Regions from separate parts of the Arthrobacter sp. NicSoilB11 genome, predicted to be linked through region 2. Evidence: predicted binding sites of a transcription regulator. Region 2 holds the regulator's gene; the other holds the start of a gene.
What was found. The regulator HrcA, encoded in region 2, represses chaperone genes, less so after heat shock. The targets are predictions, from matches to a motif close to TTNGCACTCGNNNNNNNCGAGTGCNAA.
Positions count from the first base shown of each region.

Region 1: a site for HrcA is predicted at 1,486-1,512, ahead of groL (chaperonin GroEL). Genes of this name have one in related genera too.

Region 1 covers NZ_AP024657.1:854,445-863,391, reverse strand. Annotated here, with positions in the region: gene groL (chaperonin GroEL) at 1-1,307, opposite strand, end outside; gene LDO14_RS04080 (ABC transporter substrate-binding protein) at 1,598-2,911, opposite strand; gene LDO14_RS04075 (cold-shock protein) at 2,911-3,117, opposite strand; gene LDO14_RS04070 (LytR C-terminal domain-containing protein) at 3,171-3,809, opposite strand; gene LDO14_RS04065 (DUF3263 domain-containing protein) at 3,861-4,190, opposite strand; gene LDO14_RS04060 (uracil-DNA glycosylase) at 4,331-5,101, shown strand; gene LDO14_RS04055 (siderophore-interacting protein) at 5,116-5,955, shown strand; gene LDO14_RS04050 (threonine/serine exporter family protein) at 5,952-7,439, opposite strand; gene LDO14_RS04045 (peptidoglycan bridge formation glycyltransferase FemA/FemB family protein) at 7,474-8,790, opposite strand; gene LDO14_RS04040 (peptidoglycan bridge formation glycyltransferase FemA/FemB family protein) at 8,923-8,947, opposite strand, start outside.
Region 2 covers NZ_AP024657.1:2,252,865-2,261,811, reverse strand. Annotated here, with positions in the region: gene lepA (translation elongation factor 4) at 39-1,895, shown strand; gene hemW (radical SAM family heme chaperone HemW) at 1,921-3,150, shown strand; gene LDO14_RS10415 (DUF4870 domain-containing protein) at 3,174-3,584, opposite strand; gene LDO14_RS10410 (DUF3097 domain-containing protein) at 3,704-4,555, opposite strand; gene hrcA (heat-inducible transcriptional repressor HrcA) at 4,727-5,740, shown strand; gene dnaJ (molecular chaperone DnaJ) at 5,828-6,955, shown strand; gene LDO14_RS10395 (16S rRNA (uracil(1498)-N(3))-methyltransferase) at 6,958-7,737, shown strand; gene LDO14_RS10390 (GerMN domain-containing protein) at 7,724-8,641, opposite strand.

The DNA of each region.
Region 1 (8,947 bases), 1.4 Mb from region 2:
GTTGCTTCGTCGCCGGAGAGCTGCAGGTTGGCGAATGCCTTGGCACCGGCCTGGATGAGGGCCACGCCGCCACCGGCCACGATGCCTTCTTCAACTGCAGCCTTGGCGTTGCGGACTGCGTCCTCGATGCGGTGCTTGCGCTCCTTGAGCTCAACCTCGGTGGCGGCACCGGCCTTGATGACTGCAACGCCGCCGGCCAGCTTGGCCAGCCGCTCCTGCAGCTTCTCGCGGTCGTAGTCGGAGTCCGAATTCTCAATCTCGGCGCGGATCTGGGAAACGCGGCCGGCGATCTGGTCGGCGTCGCCGGCACCTTCAACGATGGTGGTCTCGTCCTTGGTGACAACAACCTTGCGGGCCTGGCCCAGGAGTTCCAGGCCGGCGTTCTCCAGCTTGAGTCCAACCTCTTCGGAGATGACCTGGCCGCCGGTGAGGACGGCGATGTCGGCCAGCTGGGCCTTGCGGCGGTCGCCGAAGCCCGGAGCCTTGACGGCGACAGACTTGAAGGTGCCACGGATCTTGTTGACGATCAGGGTGGCCAGGGCCTCGCCCTCGATGTCCTCGGCAATGATCAGCAGCGGCTTGTTGGACTGCATGACCTTTTCCAGGACAGCAACCAGTTCCTTGACGTTGGAGATCTTGGAGTTGACGATCAGGATGTACGGATCCTCAAGGACCGTTTCCTGGCGCTCGGCGTCCGTGACGAAGTAGGCGGAGATGTAGCCCTTGTCGAAGCGCATGCCTTCGGTGAGCTCGAGCTCCAGGCCGAAGGTGTTGGACTCCTCGACCGTGATAACGCCTTCCTTGCCCACCTTGTCCAGGGCTTCGGCGATGAGGGCACCGATTTCGTCGTCACCGGCGGAGATGGAGGCGGTGGCCGCGATCTCTTCCTTGGTTTCGATTTCCTTGGCGGAAGCCAGGAGTTCGCGGGTGACAGCCTCGACGGCCTTCTCGATGCCGCGCTTGAGGGACAGCGGGTCGGCGCCGGCGGCAACGTTGCGCAGGCCTTCCTTGACCAGGGCCTGTGCCAGGACGGTGGCCGTGGTGGTGCCGTCGCCGGCAACATCGTCGGTCTTCTTGGCAACTTCCTTGACCAGCTCAGCGCCGATCTTCTCGTAAGGATCGTCCAGCTCGATCTCCTTGGCGATGGAAACACCATCGTTGGTGATCGTGGGGGCCCCCCACTTCTTTTCGAGGACGACGTTGCGTCCACGCGGGCCGAGGGTGACCTTAACGGCGTCGGCGAGGGTGTTCAGGCCACGCTCAAGGCCGCGGCGTGCCTCTTCATCAAATGCAATGATCTTGGCCATAACGGCAGTAGTCCTTTCGGGACAGTCGTTAAGAATGAACCTTCGCTGCAGTGCCCGCGACGGACGATCCTTTGACGGCGGCCTCTGTATGCCTCCGGGAGGGGATCTCACTGAAGTGAGGTGTTTCTTTCGCTCCTCGTCCGGTGCCCCGCGCCGCCGGCCGGAACCAGGCTTTGCTTTAGCAGTCGGTACGTCAGAGTGCTAACTCAATAATTAGCACTCCCCAGGTGAGAGTGCAAGCGAAAAGACGCCGGACGGGCGGGTAGGGGCAGCGGCTTCGCCCAGGGCGATCAGCTTGAATGTCCGGCCGTCTCCCGGCCGGTGGGGGTGGGGTTGTTCTCGGGGCCGTAGGTGAATACGGAGAAAACGGCGGTGGTGATATCCCCGTTGGAGTCGAAGGCAACCGGTCCTGACTCGCCGTCGTAATTGATGTCCGGATTGGCAGCAAGGCCGCCCAGGCACTCCTTGTACGTCAGGCACGGGGCGGGCGGGACCGTTGCCCCCGGGGCAGGCGTCCCTGCGGAGGGCATCCCCTGGGATGTGGTCCTGCCTGATGCGGCGCCACCCGAAACCGGAACCAGGTTGGCGGCGATGGAGCGTCCGGCATCGTCCTGGGCCCTTGCCGCCGCCAGGGCCGCCAGGGTAACGGCGTCGTAGGTTTCAGCAGCATACGAGACGTCCTTCAGGGAAGGATCAACGGCCAGGAGCTTTCCCTGGAAGGCGGCGGTGGGCAGTTGGCCCGGGACGACGGCGCGGGCGCCGTCCAGGGTCCGGGAGGCGAGCCCTGATCCGTAGCGGGCAAAGGCGCCATCGCTGAGGAGAACTTTTGAACCCCTGAGGCCGGAGTTGTTCAGCTCGGCCAACGCGCCCTGCGCCCCTTCCCGGGCAACCAGGACCACGGCGTCAGGGCTGGCCTTGGCTGCGGAGCGTGCGGCTTCGGCGGCGGCGCCGGGCTTGAAGGCGGCTCCGGGCAGGACCGTCAGGCCGGACTGTTGCGCGGCTTTCGTGACGGCAGCCGACAGGTCCTTGCCGTAGGCACCTTCCTGGTACACCACGGTGATGCTGGCGGCCCCGGCGTCCTTGGCGAGTTTGGCCAGCACAGGACCTTGCGCGACGTCGGCCGCGGCCGTGCGGAAGTAGTAGCCTCCGCTGGCGATCCCGGAGAGGGCGGCAGCGGTGTTGGCCGGCGAGATGAGGGGTATGCGTGCGTGGGACAGGATGTCCACGGCGGCGGCCGCGTGGCTGGAATCGGTGGGTCCAATGACCACGTCCGCCTTGGCGGCCACCAGGTCCTTGGCCTGGCCTGCGGCTTCCTGGTCCGGATGCGCCGGCAGCAGCTCCACCGGCCGGCCTTTGTGTCCGCCGGCGGCGTTGATTTCCTGGACGGCCAGCTTGGCGGCCGCCAGCTGGGGCGCATTAAGGAAGGCATTGCCGCCGGTGTTGTCCAGGATCAGGCCCACCCGGAGGACGCCATCGCCGGAGGCTTCGACCGGGTCCACCCTGGCGTTGCCGCCGGCGCCCGAACATGCTGTGACCGCGAGGACTGCCCCCAGGGAAACGGCCAGCGCCGCTCGGCCGCGGACCGGGGAACGGTAAAACGGCATCACTGGGCGGGCCGGACGTTTTCTGCCTGGGGACCTTTTTCGCCCTCCCCGACTTCCAGCTGCACCCTCTGCCCCTCATCCAGTGCGCGGTAGCCCTCCCCCTGGATCGCGGACCAGTGGACAAAAACGTCATCACCGGAGCCGTCAACGGTGATGAAGCCATAGCCCTTTTCAGCGTTGAACCATTTGACGGTTCCCAGTGCCATGATGAACAACTCTTTCCGTTGGGGTTATGCAGCCGTGGGCGGAGCGGGTGCGGCTAGCGGTATCCGGGGCCAAGCACCACCACGAGCGGCACCTGGAATTCGGTGCTGTTCACCACGGTGGGGATGTTGAGCAGCCCGGCAAGCGCCTGTGCGTTTGCCAGTTGCTGGGGGCCGGAGTAGAAGATCACGGAGGATTTCTGCGGGGCGCCGGACCAGTTGCCTACCTGGCCGAGGCGCCATCCGTCCGCCTGGACGGTTCCGGCCACCCGGCTGGCCAGCCCTGCCGTGCCTGCCGCGTTGTAAACCGCCACTGCCTGCGTCCTGTCGACGGCTGCCTCCCGGGTGGCGGAAGGTGTGGCCTGGGGCTCCGGGTCACTGCTTTGGGTTGGTTCAGACGAAGCAGACGGAGACGGCGAAGCAGGAGGCGCGGATGCCTGCGTGGCCGATGGGGTGGTTCCGGTTCCGGCCAGCGGAGCTGACTCCACGCTCGCCGATGCCTGGCTCGCGGTGGCGCTGAATCCCAGCTTGGGAAGGATCAGGAAGGACACCAGCCCTATGGCAAGGGCCGCCATCCCCACTACCAGGATGGGCCACAGCCGCACCCGGGACGGGGCCGAGGCCGTCCGGTGGACACCTTGTCGCGACGCGGCCTCCGGGACCTTGTCGAATTCATCGCGGGCGTATCTGGTCATGGTGGAAGGACATCCTTGTTGATTGCGGCTGTTGTCCCGGCCTGGGGGTTGTTAAGCGTCGGATCCCATGCGCCGGGCAGTGCGCGCACGGTGGCGCGACGTACGTAGTCTACGCAATCTCTTCACCAGCATGGGATCGTGTGCCAGCGCATCCTCGCGGTCGATCAGTGCGTTCAGGAGCTGGTAGTAATGGGTCGCGGAGAGGTCAAAGAGGTCGCGGATGGCCTGCTCCTTGGCCCCTGCGTACTTCCACCATTGCCGTTCCAGGGCCAGCATCTGCTGTTCGCGCTCGGAGAGGGAGGACTCACGGAGGGTGAAATCCGCCAAAAGGGACTTCCGTGGATCCTGCTCCGGCAGGTGTTCCCGGGCCGGTTCCGCCACGGCACACTCCTTCGCTGGTTACGGTAAATGTCTTACCCCCATGCTACCGGTCGAATAACACGGGTGTCATTCGCGCCCCGCGCCTGCACCGGCCCGGTGCCGCGGGCGGGCGTCCCCCGATGGCCTGCAAGAATGGAACGATGTTTGAATCGGATGCGCTGTTCGAGCTGCAGCAGGACCCGGCGGACGGCACCCGCTTCGCTGACCTGGCTGACCTGCCCCTGGCGGAGCTCATGGCGCCGGACTGGGCCACGGCACTGCAGGGAGTGGAGGGCAAGCTCCGGTCGGTCCTGGCCTTCCTGGCTGCTGAAGAGGCGGCCGGGCACCAACTCCTGCCGCCGCCGTCGAACGTCCTGCGCGCCTTCCGCCAGCCGCTCGCCGGCGTCAAGGTCCTCATCGTGGGCCAGGACCCCTACCCCACCCCGGGGCACGCAGTCGGGCTGTCGTTTTCCGTCGATGCCCGCACGCGCCCCCTCCCCCGCAGCCTGGTGAACATCTACCGCGAACTCGAATCGGACCTCGGCATTCCGCCGCGCGTCCATGGCGACCTGTCGGCATGGACGGAGCAGGGCGTGCTGCTCCTGAACCGGGTACTCACGGTCAGGGCAGGATCTGCTGGGTCCCACCGGGGCAAAGGCTGGGAGGACATTACGACGGCGGCCGTCACCGCCCTGGCATGCCGCCGGGCCGCGGATGGGTCCAGGATGCCTTTGGTGGCGGTGTTGTGGGGCAAGGAGGCGGAGGGCCTCCAGCCGCTGCTGGCAGGCGCCCCCGCCGTCATCAGCCCGCACCCCAGCCCGCTGTCCGCCTCCCGCGGGTTCTTTGGCTCCAGGCCATTCAGCAGGGTGAACCAACTGTTGCGCGAACAGGGTGCAACGGCCGTAACCTGGGAACTCCCGCCGTCGCCCTAGCTTAGGCTTGCCTTATGAGCACCGTCCCCGCCGCCACCAGCGCCACGAAGAAGAGCCGCCCCCAGGTCACCCTGACCGTGCTGCGCAAGGAACAGCTGTCCCCGCACATGGTCCGGATCGTGGCCGGCGGGGAGGGCTTCAGCGACTTCGCCAACAACGGCTTCGTGGACCGGTACGTGAAGATCGTTTTCCCGCAGCCCGGGGTTGACTACCCCTCCCCGCTGGACCTGTGGGCCGTCCGGGAAACCATGCCGCGCGAGCAGTGGCCGTTCACCCGCACCTATACGCTGCGCTGGGTGGATCCGGAGGCGAGCGAACTCGCCATCGACTTCGTGGTCCACGGCGACGAGGGCCTGGCGGGTCCATGGGCGGCAGGGGCACAGCCGGGCGAGACACTGACCTTCACCGGACCCGGCGGCGCCTACAACCCCAACCCCGAGGCCGACTGGTACCTGTTCGCCGGTGATGAGGCAGCGCTTCCTGCCATCGCCGCATGCATCGAGGCCCTGCCCGCGGAGGCAACCGGGCTTGCCTTCCTGGAGGTAGGTTCCGAGGCCGACATCCAGCCTGTTTCCGCCCCTGCCGGGCTGGAGATTACCTGGCTGGCCCGCAACGGCACACCGGCAGGTGCCAGCGACCTGCTGGTCAGGGCGGTGGCGGAGGCCGAATGGCCCACCGGCACCGTGGATGTGTTTGCACATGGCGAACGCGGCTATATGAAGGCCCTCCGCGAAATCTTCTTCAAGCAGCGCGGCCTGGACCGCCGGCAGGTGTCCCTCTCCGGTTACTGGGCGCAGGGCCGCGTGGAGGACGTGTTCCAGGCCGAGAAAAAGCTCCCGGTCGGCCAGATCTAGCGGCGGCGCGCCCGGCGCCGCTCGTTGCTTGCCAGGCTGCGGGTCAGGGGCCGGGCCAGCACGTCGCCCAGGACGATCCCGCCGGCCGTTCCCAGCACGATGGCACCGGCGCTGAGCATTCCTCCGGCGCCGGCCAGGATCTCGGACTCCTCAACGGTGAGGACGTACATGGACCGGAATATCGTGAGGCCGGGCAGCAGGATCAGGGCTGCGGGAACTGCCACCACCAGCTGCGGCGCACCCATCCGCAGCGCCACCACCCGTGCCAGCAGGCCAATGACGACGGCGGCCATGGCAGGGGCGAAACGGTCGCCGATGCCCAGCAGGCCGCAGCCCAGCAGCACCAGGTAGCCCGCCACGCCTACGGCTGCGGTTGGCAGCAGGAGCTTCCAGGTGGTCTGTTCCGTAATGCCGATGGCCATCACGGCGGCGGCTACGAAGATGATGAGGACCCACAGATCGTAGGCGGGCGGGAAGGTCTGGGTGACGTCGATGCGCTGCAGCCCGGTCAGCTCCCCCACCACGAAGGCAACAGCGATCCCTGCCACGATGGCGCCGAACGTCAGCAGCGTGGACAGGAACCGTCCGGCCGCCGTCACCGGGAAGCCGTTGATGGCATCCTGCACGGAGGACACCAGGCGCCCGGTGGGAAGGAGCAGCAGGATGCCGCCCACCACCACGATGGACGGCGATGCGGTGAGCCCGAACTGCCAGAGCAGCAGCGCCAGCATGGTGACCACGAAAGAGCAGCTGGCGGTGATGAAGAAGTCCGGTACGCGCCAGCGTCCCAGCTGCCGGGCCAGCAGGCTGATGCCGATATTGGCCACGAACGCAACTGCCGAGGACACCGGACCGCCGCCCAGCACGCCAACGAACACGGCGGCGAAGATGCCGAAGGCGGCCGTGACCATCCAGCGCGGATAGGGTTTCGGGCTGGTGATGGCCTCGTTCAGCCGGCGGATCGCCTCATCCCGGCCCACGCCGCCGGCCACGATGTCCGTGACCAGTTGGTGCACCTTGGCCAGGCCCGCATAGTTGTTGGTCCAGGAGCGCACCACGCGCAGCAGGGCGATCGGCGTCTGGTCCTTGGGTGCGTAGTTGATACCCACGGACTGGTTGGTGATGTCCACCTCGATGTTCTTCAGCCCCAGGGCCGCGGTGACGGCAATGATGCTGGTTTCCACTTCCAGGGCGCCGGCGCCATACCGGAACATGGTCTCGGCCAGGTGCAGGGCGAAATCCAGGGTCTTCCGGGCGGAGGTGTCCACGCCACCCACCTGGATGGTGGGGTTGGCGTAGGGACTCCCCGCCAGCCGGTCCACGATGCTCAACGGGGCGGTTGGTGGATTCTCGCCCTGCACCAGGCGGCGCAGCATCCTCTTGGCGGCAGCGTCCTGCCGAAGCTGCGCAGGGGTCAGCGGTTCAGTCTTGGGCAGGCCGTCAGTCTTTGGCCTGTGCCCTGGCCGTTCGTGCCGTTCGGTCATGCCCGCTTCCTCCCTGTACGCGGTTTATGGACGGTCAGGCTGCACGCTTCAGCGGCAACTTGCCCAGCAGCGTGCGGGCGGCGGCCGCAGCGGACCTGGCGAGCCTGTTGGCATGGAAGACGGCGGGCCGCACCGGCACGACGAAGTCTCCCACCAGCTGGACCACTTCGCCGCCAAAGCCCTTCTTGAATTCGTAGCCGCCGTGGCCTTCCTCGTCCTGGCCGGAGATGCCGAAGGTGCCGTAGAAGTTGTACCGCGGGTATCCCTTCTCGAGGGCATGCAGCATCATTCCCCAGTACAGGGAGGTTGCGCCGTTGAAGTAGATGTAGTCCTGGACGGTGCCGCCGATGACGCACACCACCTCATCGCCGTAGCAAACGAAGTGGATGGCTGCCACGGTGGCCGTCCCCACGGAGTCGGGGAACCTTTCGATGTCCTTCAGGCTCCGCTCGTAGCTGTCCACCAGGTCCTGTACCACTTTGAGCCGGTTGGCCTTCTTTTTGCTGCCGGTCTCCTCCACCTCACGGCGGAGATCTGCTGCGGTGGCTGACTCCGTTTCCAGGCGCTCAGTGATGGATTTCCGGTAGGCCGGGATGTCGATCTTCGCCATCATCAGCTTGGTGAATTCCGGGGTGGTGGTCCGGAGCAGGTGTTCGTAGTAGGCGCGTTCGCGGTAGACGAATCCTTTTTCGTCACCGGCCCGGCTCAGGGCCCCGTAGAAGTCGTCCAGGGTGTCCAGGGTGGCCTGTTCCAGGAAGACGCCGTTCTTTTCCGCTTTGCGGATGGCTTTGCGCGTCCGGTAGCTGGTGCTCATGATCAGTTCTTCGGCGTCCTGGATGCCCACCAGGTTCTTGATGAACATCCAGTTGACGTTGACGAAGTTCATGTCCAGGCCCTGGTGCTTGAACCCCAGCCGTTCCAGGTCGGCCACCAGGGGCCGGTTGTCCTCGACGTCGGGGTGCTCGGCGCCGTCGGCGTCCCGGGCGATGTACCTGACGTTCGGCGAGATCCGCAGTTCAGCGGCTTTGCGGCCTGCCGCGTGCTTGCGGAGAAGCTCGACGACGGCGCCCACCAGGTTCCGGTCCGTGTAGTCCATAAGGGGGCCCTTGGCGCATTCACAGACGGTGTAGCCGAGGCGGTTTGTGGTGTAGTTGAGCTTTCCTGCCGCCACGAGTTCCCCATTGCGCCGGACTCCGAAGAGTTCCACCTGCTGGCCGCGTGCTCGCTGGAAACGGGCAAAATCAATGGACTGCAGGAAACTGTTCTGCGGGTGCTTCAGGGCGAAGGCCTCAAAGTCGGCGTCGCTGAGGTTGGCGTATTCAAGCCCGGTAGCGGCGGAAACTGGATTCAAGGGGTGACCTTCTTCTGGACTCTTCGCGGCCTGGTGGGCGCGCGATGGGCGGGCGGTGTTCGGGGCGGCCGGCACGCGGGCGTGCTGGTCCGGCGGGGGTCGCGGGAGCTTTGCGGTTCTGGCGGCTGCAGGTCAGTAGAACTGCTGGCCGGTCCGT
Region 2 (8,947 bases):
GCGGGTGGCTGCTGAAAAGCCAACAGTAAGGACCCTGCGTGTCTCCCATGGCCCGCACCGCACCGGTGCCCGCCGCGACAGATCCGGCAATCATTCGGAACTTTTGCATCATCGCGCATATCGACCACGGCAAGTCCACGCTGGCTGACCGCATGCTGCAGTCCACCGGTGTGGTCCAGGCGCGTGACATGAAGGCCCAGTACCTGGACCGGATGGACATCGAGCGGGAACGTGGCATCACCATCAAGTCCCAGGCCGTCCGCATGCCCTGGGAGGTGGACGGCGTCAGCTACGCGCTGAACATGATCGACACGCCCGGCCACGTGGACTTCACCTACGAGGTATCCCGGTCACTCGCGGCCTGCGAAGGCGCCATCCTGCTGGTGGACGCGGCGCAGGGCATTGAGGCCCAGACGCTGGCCAACCTGTACCTGGCCATGGAGAACAACCTCACCATCATCCCGGTGCTGAACAAGATCGACCTTCCGGCGGCGCAGCCTGAAAAGTACGCCGCCGAGCTGGCCAGCCTCATCGGCGGCGATCCCGAGGACGTCCTGCGCGTATCCGGCAAGACCGGCGTCGGCGTCGAGGCCCTCCTGGACAAGATCGTCCGCGACCTGCCGGCGCCGAAGGGCAACCCCGATGCCCCGGCCCGTGCCATGATCTTCGACTCGGTCTACGACACCTACCGCGGCGTGGTCACCTACGTGCGTGTGATGGATGGCATGCTCCATCCGCGTGAGCGCATCCAGATGATGTCCACCAGGGCCTCGCACGAGCTTCTGGAAATCGGTGTCAGCTCCCCGGAACCCACACCGTCCAAGGGGCTCGGCGTCGGTGAAGTGGGCTACCTGATCACAGGCGTGAAGGACGTCCGGCAGTCGAAGGTGGGCGATACCGTCACCAACCTGGCCAAGCCGGCGGCGGAGTCCCTCCCCGGCTACGCCGATGCCAAGCCCATGGTGTTCTCCGGCCTGTATCCGCTGGACGGCGCCGACTATCCGGTACTCCGCGACGCCCTCGAAAAGCTCATGCTCAACGACGCCGCGCTGGTTTACGAACCGGAAACCTCGGCTGCCCTCGGCTTCGGGTTCCGCGTGGGCTTCCTGGGTCTCCTGCACCTCGAGATCACCCGCGAACGCCTGGAGCGCGAATACAACCTCGACCTCATCTCCACCGCACCGAACGTGGAATACGAGGTGACCCTGGAGGACAAGAAGGTGGTCCGGGTGACCAACCCCAGCGAGTACCCCACCGGGAAGATCGCCGAGGTACGCGAGCCCATGGTCTCCGCCACCATCCTGGCCCCCAACGAATTTGTCGGCGCCATCATGGAACTGTGCCAGTCCCGCCGCGGCGTCATGGGCGGCATGGACTACCTTTCCGAGGACCGGGTGGAAATCCGCTACCGCCTGCCGTTGGCGGAAATCGTCTTCGACTTCTTCGACATCCTGAAATCCAAGACCCGGGGCTACGGCTCGCTGGACTGGAAGGCCGACGGCGAGCAGGCCGCCGACCTGGTGAAGGTGGACATCATGCTCCAGGGCGAACAGGTGGACGCGTTCAGCGCCATCACGCACCGGGACAAGGCGTACGCCTACGGCGTGATGATGACCGGCAAGCTGCGCGAACTGATTCCCCGCCAGCAGTTCGAAGTGCCCATCCAGGCCGCGATCGGTTCCAGGATCATCGCCCGCGAAAGCATCCGCGCCATCCGCAAGGACGTGCTGGCCAAGTGCTACGGCGGTGACATCTCGCGGAAGCGCAAGCTGCTGGAGAAGCAAAAAGAAGGCAAGAAGCGCATGAAGATGGTGGGCACAGTGGAGGTGCCGCAGGAAGCGTTCATCGCCGCCCTGACCACCGACGAATCGAAGGACAAGGCCAAGAAGAAGTGACCACCGCACAGCGGGGGACCCGCTGATGCCCAGCGTTCTTCCCCTCGGCGACCCGGCGCCGTCGGACGGTCTGCTGCCTGCCCAGGCAGCGGACGGTGCGGCGGCCCGGGCTTTCGGGTTGTACGTCCACATCCCGTTCTGCGCTGTGCGCTGCGGCTACTGCGACTTCAACACCTACACCGCCACGGAACTTGGCGGCGGAGCGTCCCAGGACGCATACGCCCAGACCGCCGTGTCCGAGGTGTCGCTGGCGGCTGCTGTGCTGTCACGTTCAGGGCTGCCGGACCGGAAGCTCAGCACCGTCTTCTTTGGCGGCGGCACGCCCACGCTGCTGCCGGCCGATGACCTCGCCCTGATCCTCCGGGCCGCCATCGACCAATGGGGCATTGACGACGGCGCCGAGGTCACCACCGAAGCCAACCCCGATTCCGTCACGCCGGAGTCCCTTGCCGTCCTCAAGGACGCCGGGTTCACCAGGGTGTCCTTTGGGATGCAGTCCGCGGTTCCGCACGTGCTCAAGGTGCTGGACCGGACCCATACGCCCAGCCGGGTGCCGCAGGTGGTGCAGTGGGCGCGCGAGGCAGGACTGGCTGTCAGCCTGGACCTGATTTACGGGACGCCGGGGGAGTCGCTGGCCGACTGGCGGCACTCCCTCGAAACGGCGCTTTCCTACGGGCCGGACCACATCAGCGCCTACGCGCTGATCGTTGAGGAGGGCACCAAGCTGGCCGCGCAGATGCGCCGCGGCGAAGTCCCGGGAATCGACGACGACGACCACGCCGACAAGTACGAGCTCGCCGACCAGCTGATCACCGAAGCCGGACTTGGCTGGTACGAGGTCAGCAACTGGGCGCGGACTCCGGAGCAGGCCTGCCGCCACAACCTCGCATACTGGCGGGGTGACGACTGGTGGGGCATCGGCCCGGGCGCGCACTCACACATGGGCGGGGTCCGCTGGTGGAACGTCAAGCACCCGTCCGCTTACGCGAACCGGCTGTCGCAGGGGCTTTCGCCCGCCGCCGGCAGGGAAACCCTGGACGCGGAAACAAGGAACCTGGAGCGGGTCATGCTGGAGGCCCGCCTCCAGTCGGGACTGGATGTCTCAACGCTGAGTGCCGGGGGACGCCACGAGGTGGCTGGACTGATCGCAGCCGGCCTGGTTGATCCTGCTGCCGCATTCCGCGGACGCCTGGTCCTGACCCTCAAGGGCAGGCTCTTGGCAGACGCAGTAGTCCGCCGCATCCTGCCGGACTAGAGCCGGCCCGCGGGCAGTTGCCCTTACTTGATCCAGCGCAGGTTGTACTGGTAGCGGTGCGGCTGGCCCCGGTTGACGTGGATCCCTGCCGCGACGGAGAAGCACGTGAGCGCCACCCAGATCAGCGTGGCAATGACCGCGAAGATGTTCCCGACGTAGGGGACGAACACCAGGATGTTGGCCAGCACCGCGGCGATGGTGGGCGGCAGGCTGAAGTTCAGCGCTTCCTTGGATTCCTGGGCGGTAAATGGCCCGCGGTCACGGAAGATCAAGTAGATCAGCAGCGAGGGGACGCACCCCAGGATCCCGCCGAAGTGCGCCAGCGTCGCCCACTGGCGGTCTTCGCTGGCCGTAAGCGGCAGGGCGTTGGCGGGGACGCCATGGTACTCGGAACGGCCCTGGCCGTCCCTGTGATCACGTGCGTTTTCTGCCACAGTCTGTTCCTTCGAAGGTGCAAGTGGTGCTGACTACAATTCCGGCGCGGTGCGCAGTGCCTCAGGAAACAAGGAACCGCACTACCAAGAATACTGGTTCCCGGGACGCCGTCCGCCCTTCACGGCACGGTCAGGAAATCGATGACTTCCTCGACCCTGCCCAGCAGCGACGCTTCGAGGTCCGCGTACGTGCGCACGGCGCCCAGCAGCTTCTGCCATCCCAGGCCGACATCTTCCTTGGTGGCGTGGGGCCAGCCGAAGGCTTTCAGGATCCCCGTCTTCCAGTCCTGCCCGCGGGGCACGGCCGGCCATTTGTCGATGCCAAGGACAGCGGGCCGGATCGCCTGCCAGACGTCCACGTAGGGGTGACCGACGATCAGGACGTTGCCTGCGGCGCCCGGGGAGGCCATGACGGCATCCGCGATGCGGGACTCCTTGGAGTCAGGAACCAGGTGGTCCACCAGGACGCCAAGACGGCGGCCAGGCCCCGGCCTGAAGTCCGCGACGGCTGCGGCAAGGTCGTCAATGCCGTGCAGGGGCTCGACGACGATGCCCTCCACCCGGAGGTCGTCTCCCCAGACCTTTTCCACCAGTTCGGCGTCGTGCTTGCCTTCCACCCAGATCCGGCTGGCCTTGGCCACCTGGGCGCGTTGTCCGGCGACCCGAACGGACCCCGAGGCCGTCCTGCCCGCCGCGGGACCGGCAGCGGCCGGCCGGGGGGCGGGTGGCATCAGCCGGATCGGCCGGCCCTCCAGGAGGAAGCCGAACCCAAGGCGGAAGGAACGCGATTTTCCCCTGCGGTCCTCCAGCGCCACCACATGCATGCCGCCGGATTTCTCCACCCGGGTCACGGCACCCACCCAGCCCGACTGCACTTCCTCGAGCACCATGCCGCGCTCCACGGGGACCTCAGGCAGTTCCGTCCGTGCGGGAGCGGATATGCCGCGTGGGCCCCAGTTCCGGTAATCCATGGATTTGATCCGCCTAGCGCTAGTGTTCAACTCCGCAATTTCGCCCGGAGCGGTACCAATGCTAACAACGGGCCGAGGCATAATAGACTGTTAGCACTTAGGCATGTCGAGTGCTAACCCTGGGTTGCATCGGGAGGGGCATGCGCCCCGAACCATGGATGGAGGTGGAGAGTGAGCGAGCCACGCAAGCTGGAAGTACTGCGGGCCATCGTGGAGGACTACGTCCACTCCCGCGAGCCGGTTGGGTCCAAGGCCCTGGTGGAGCGGCATCATCTTGGTGTTTCCAGCGCCACCATCCGCAATGACATGGCCGCACTGGAGGACGAGGGGCTGATCACCGCCCCGCACACCAGTGCCGGCCGGATTCCCACGGACAAGGGCTACCGGCTCTTTGTGGACCAAATCTCGGCTGTCAAGCCGCTCTCGGCCGCCGAACGCCGCGCCATCCAGTCCCTGCTCGAAGGCGCGGACGACCTCGACGACGTGCTGGAGAGGACCGTCCGGCTGCTGTCGCAGCTGACCAACCAGGTTGCCGTGGTGCAGTATCCGCACCTGAGCAGGGCACTGGTCCGGCACATCGAATTCGTCCTGCTCGCCCCGCGCAAGGTCCTCGTCGTCCTGATCGCCAACAGCGGCAAGGTGGAGCAGCGGGTGATCGACGTCGGGCAGGACCTTGGCGACGACGCACTGGCTGAACTGCGCACCCGGTTCCTCGGTGCACTGGGCGGAACACCGCTGCGCCAACTGGCCCAGGCGCTGCCCGCCGTCGTCGCCGCCACCCCGCACCCGCAGCGGCAGGCGGCACACGCATTGGCGCTCGGGCTGGAGGGCCTGGCGCAAAACAGCCGGGAGGACCGGATGGTCATGGCCGGCACCGCCAACCTGGCCAGGTCCAACGTCGACTTCCCCCTCAGCATCGGCCCGGTGCTCGAGGCGCTGGAGGAACAGGTGGTGATGCTGCGGCTGTTGAGCGAAATGGCCCAGGACCACCGCGGCGTCGCTGTCAGCATCGGACGGGAGAACCCGTACGACGGCCTTGCCGAGGCCTCCGTGGTGGCCACTGCCTACGGTCCGGACAGCTCGGCGAAAGTAGGCATCCTCGGGCCCACCCGGATGGATTACCCCACCACCATGGCCGCCGTCAGGGCAGTGGCGCGCTACCTTTCCAGGATTTTGGGGCCCTGACTCTTGGCCGCCGGAGCGCGCTTCGGCCGGAAAGCAAGAGCTGGGCCGCCCAACTGAACGCAGTACAACAAGGAAGAGATACGAACTTTGAGCAGCCACTATGACGTCCTTGGAGTCTCACCCGAAGCGACGGGTGAAGAAATCAAAAAGGCCTACCGCAAGCTGGCCCGCACCCTACACCCGGACGTAAACCCCGGTGCGGACGCATCGGAACGGTTCAAGGCAGTAACTCACGCCTACGAGGTGCTTTCGGACCCCCAGAAGCGCCGGATCTACGACACCACCGGCAATGAGAACGGCACCGACAACGGTTTCGGCGGCGCAGGCTACGCGGGCCAGGGCTTCGCGTTCCAGGACATTTTCGACACCTTCTTCGGCGCCGGCGGCACGTCCGGTCCCGCTTCCCGTGTCCGCCGCGGCCAGGATGCCCTGATCAGCGTACGGATCGACCTCCGCGACGCCGTATTCGGCGTGAACAAGAAACTCGAAGTGGACACCGCCGTGGTCTGCCCCACCTGTGACGGATCCTGTTGCCGCCCCGGCACCCATCCGGAACGCTGCGACATCTGCGGCGGCAGCGGACAGGTCCAGCGGGCCGTCCGCTCCATCCTCGGCCAGGTCATGACGGCCGCCCCCTGCGGCACCTGCGAAGGTTTCGGCACCGTCATCAAGGATCCCTGCAACGAGTGCAGCGGCCAGGGCCGTATCCGCAGCCGCCGGTCGCTGACCATCAAGGTCCCTGCCGGTGTGGCCACCGGAACCCGGATCCAGCTCTCCGGCCAGGGCGAGGCCGGCCCCGCGGGCGGTCCGGCCGGCGACCTGTACGTGGAGATCCGCGTCAACAATGACGCCACCTACGTGCGGGAGGGCGACGACCTGCACGCCACCCTGCACATCCCCATGACGGCAGCCGCCCTGGGCACGGATGTCAGCCTGGAAACCTTCGACGGCACGCAGGAGATCGACGTCAAGCCCGGTACCCAGTCGGGGGAGATCATCACCCTGCGCGGCCTCGGCGTCACCCACCTGAGGGGCTACGGCCGCGGCGACCTGAAGGTCCACCTCCAGGTGGACACCCCGGCCAAGCTCGACCCCGCGCAGGAGGACCTCCTGCGCCAACTGGCCAAGCTCCGTGGTGAACAGATCACCGAGGGCAAGCTCGCTGCCAGCGGCGGCATGTTCGCCAAGCTCCGGGACCGGCTCGGTAACCTGTAGCGGTGAGCAACCCCGTCTTCTTCACGCCCCCCGGTTCGCTGGCCGGGATGGCGGCCGGCAAACTCTTTGTCCTCGACGGGGCGGAGGCGCGGCATGCCGTCACCGTCAAACGGCTGTCTCCCGGCGAAGCGGTGGACATCGTCGACGGCGCCGGCACCCGGATGACCGGGAAGGTGGTGTCCGCCGCTCCCTCCGCACTCGAGGTGGAATGCGGGACGCTGACCGTCGAAGACAGGCCGGACGTCCGGCTGGTGCTGGTCCAGGCCCTCGCCAAGGGGGACCGCGACGAGCTGGCCATCGAGACGGCCACGGAACTGGGCATCGACGCCGTCATACCCTGGCAGTCCGAACGGTCAATCGTCCGCTGGAAGGGCGACCGCGCAGCCCGGGCCCATGCCAAATGGGAATCCTCCGTGGCCGCGGCCGCCAAGCAGGCACGGCGCGCCTGGATCCCCGAAGTGCGGTCCGCCGTCGACACTGCCGGGCTTTCCGCTGCCGTGGAAGCTGCCGACCTCGCTGTCATCCTGCATGAGGACGCCGTTCGGCCGCTGCGCACCGTCCTTGAAACATGGCAAGGGAAAGCAGGCTCCGGACCCCGGGAAATCCTGCTCATCGTCGGTCCGGAGGGCGGCATCAGCCAGCGGGAGGTAACGAAACTCTGCGATAAGGGCGCCGTGACCGCCCTCCTGGGGCACCATGTCCTGCGGTCCTCCACGGCCGGCCCGGCCGCCGTCGTGCTTGCCAGCGACGTCCTTGGCCGGTGGACGGCTACCGGACCTTAAAGGACCTCGTGTCCTCGTTCCGGTCCGGTTCCCCGCCGGAGCCGGCCTGGGCCACACGCAGCATGTAATCGCCCGGCGGAAGGTTCAGGGCCAGGGTGAAGACGCCGGCCTGCCCCTGTTCGGACGCAGCCGTGGTTTCACCCGCCAGGAACGGTGCTTTGCTGCCGCCGTCCGTAGACTGCAGGATCTGCCAGCGGAGCTTCGCCCCGGGCGATGTGCTGCGGCCGGTGATCTTCACGCTCCCGCCGGGCACTTCGGCGTTCTCCTGGGGATCAATGATCCAGACGGGCGCCACCAGGCCCGCGGCGCGGGTCATCAGGGCCCCGAGCTGCACTTTGCCGAAGGCCACGTAGTCCGTGTGGCCGTCCACGAGGATCCGGACCCGGATCTGCTGGCCGGTGTCGATCAGGCCCGAACTGGCGGCGGCAGCGGTTGCCGTGTAGATCAGCTGCTGGATGGCCCGGGCAGCCATGTCGGCATCGAGGTTGCTGTTGAAAGCGTCCGAGGAGACGTCGACGGTGATGACGTCCTTGCCGGAGATTGAGGTGGCAAGTTTGTCCGGGTTCTGCCAGGGCGTGAAGAAGTCAGGGTCCAGCGGCTTCTCGGACATCATGGCCCGCAGGGCGCGGGTGACCGGGTTCTCCTGTTCAGGGACGTCGCGGAATTCCCGGTAAAGAAAGATGTTCCCGCCGCTGCGGCCGATCCAGTAGACCGGCGCCTTGTTGGAGGACTGTGCGGTTTCCAGCGGGGCGCTGGTGGACAGCGTGTCCGGCATGGTGCCGCCCGTTGCCGGCACCGAGGCGATGGTGCCGGTGGGTGAGGGGCCGCCCTCGGCCGTGCAGCCCGCAAGGACCGGAACCAGGACCAGGATTCCTGCAAGGACGGCGGGGCGCAGACGGCCCATCGGTCGTCCTGCCCTTTCGGGCGCAGAGGTTTCCGGCACTGTCCTGCCCTTGTCCTTTCCTGGCGTGGCGGGCCGATCCCCCTGGCGGCCTGGTGTTCCAGCAGATGCTGGATTTCCAGCATTGCACAGCGGCGCGGCCGCCCAGCCGCTCTTTGCCTCCGCGGGCACAACTGCAACGGGAACGATATGAGGCCGATATGAAGTTGATACCTAAGGACGTCCCGGCACCCTCCGGACGGGTTGCAGCCGCTGCTCCATGGCGGCCTGGTATCCGGCCCGGCCCCGCGCTGGCGTAAGATAAAGGGA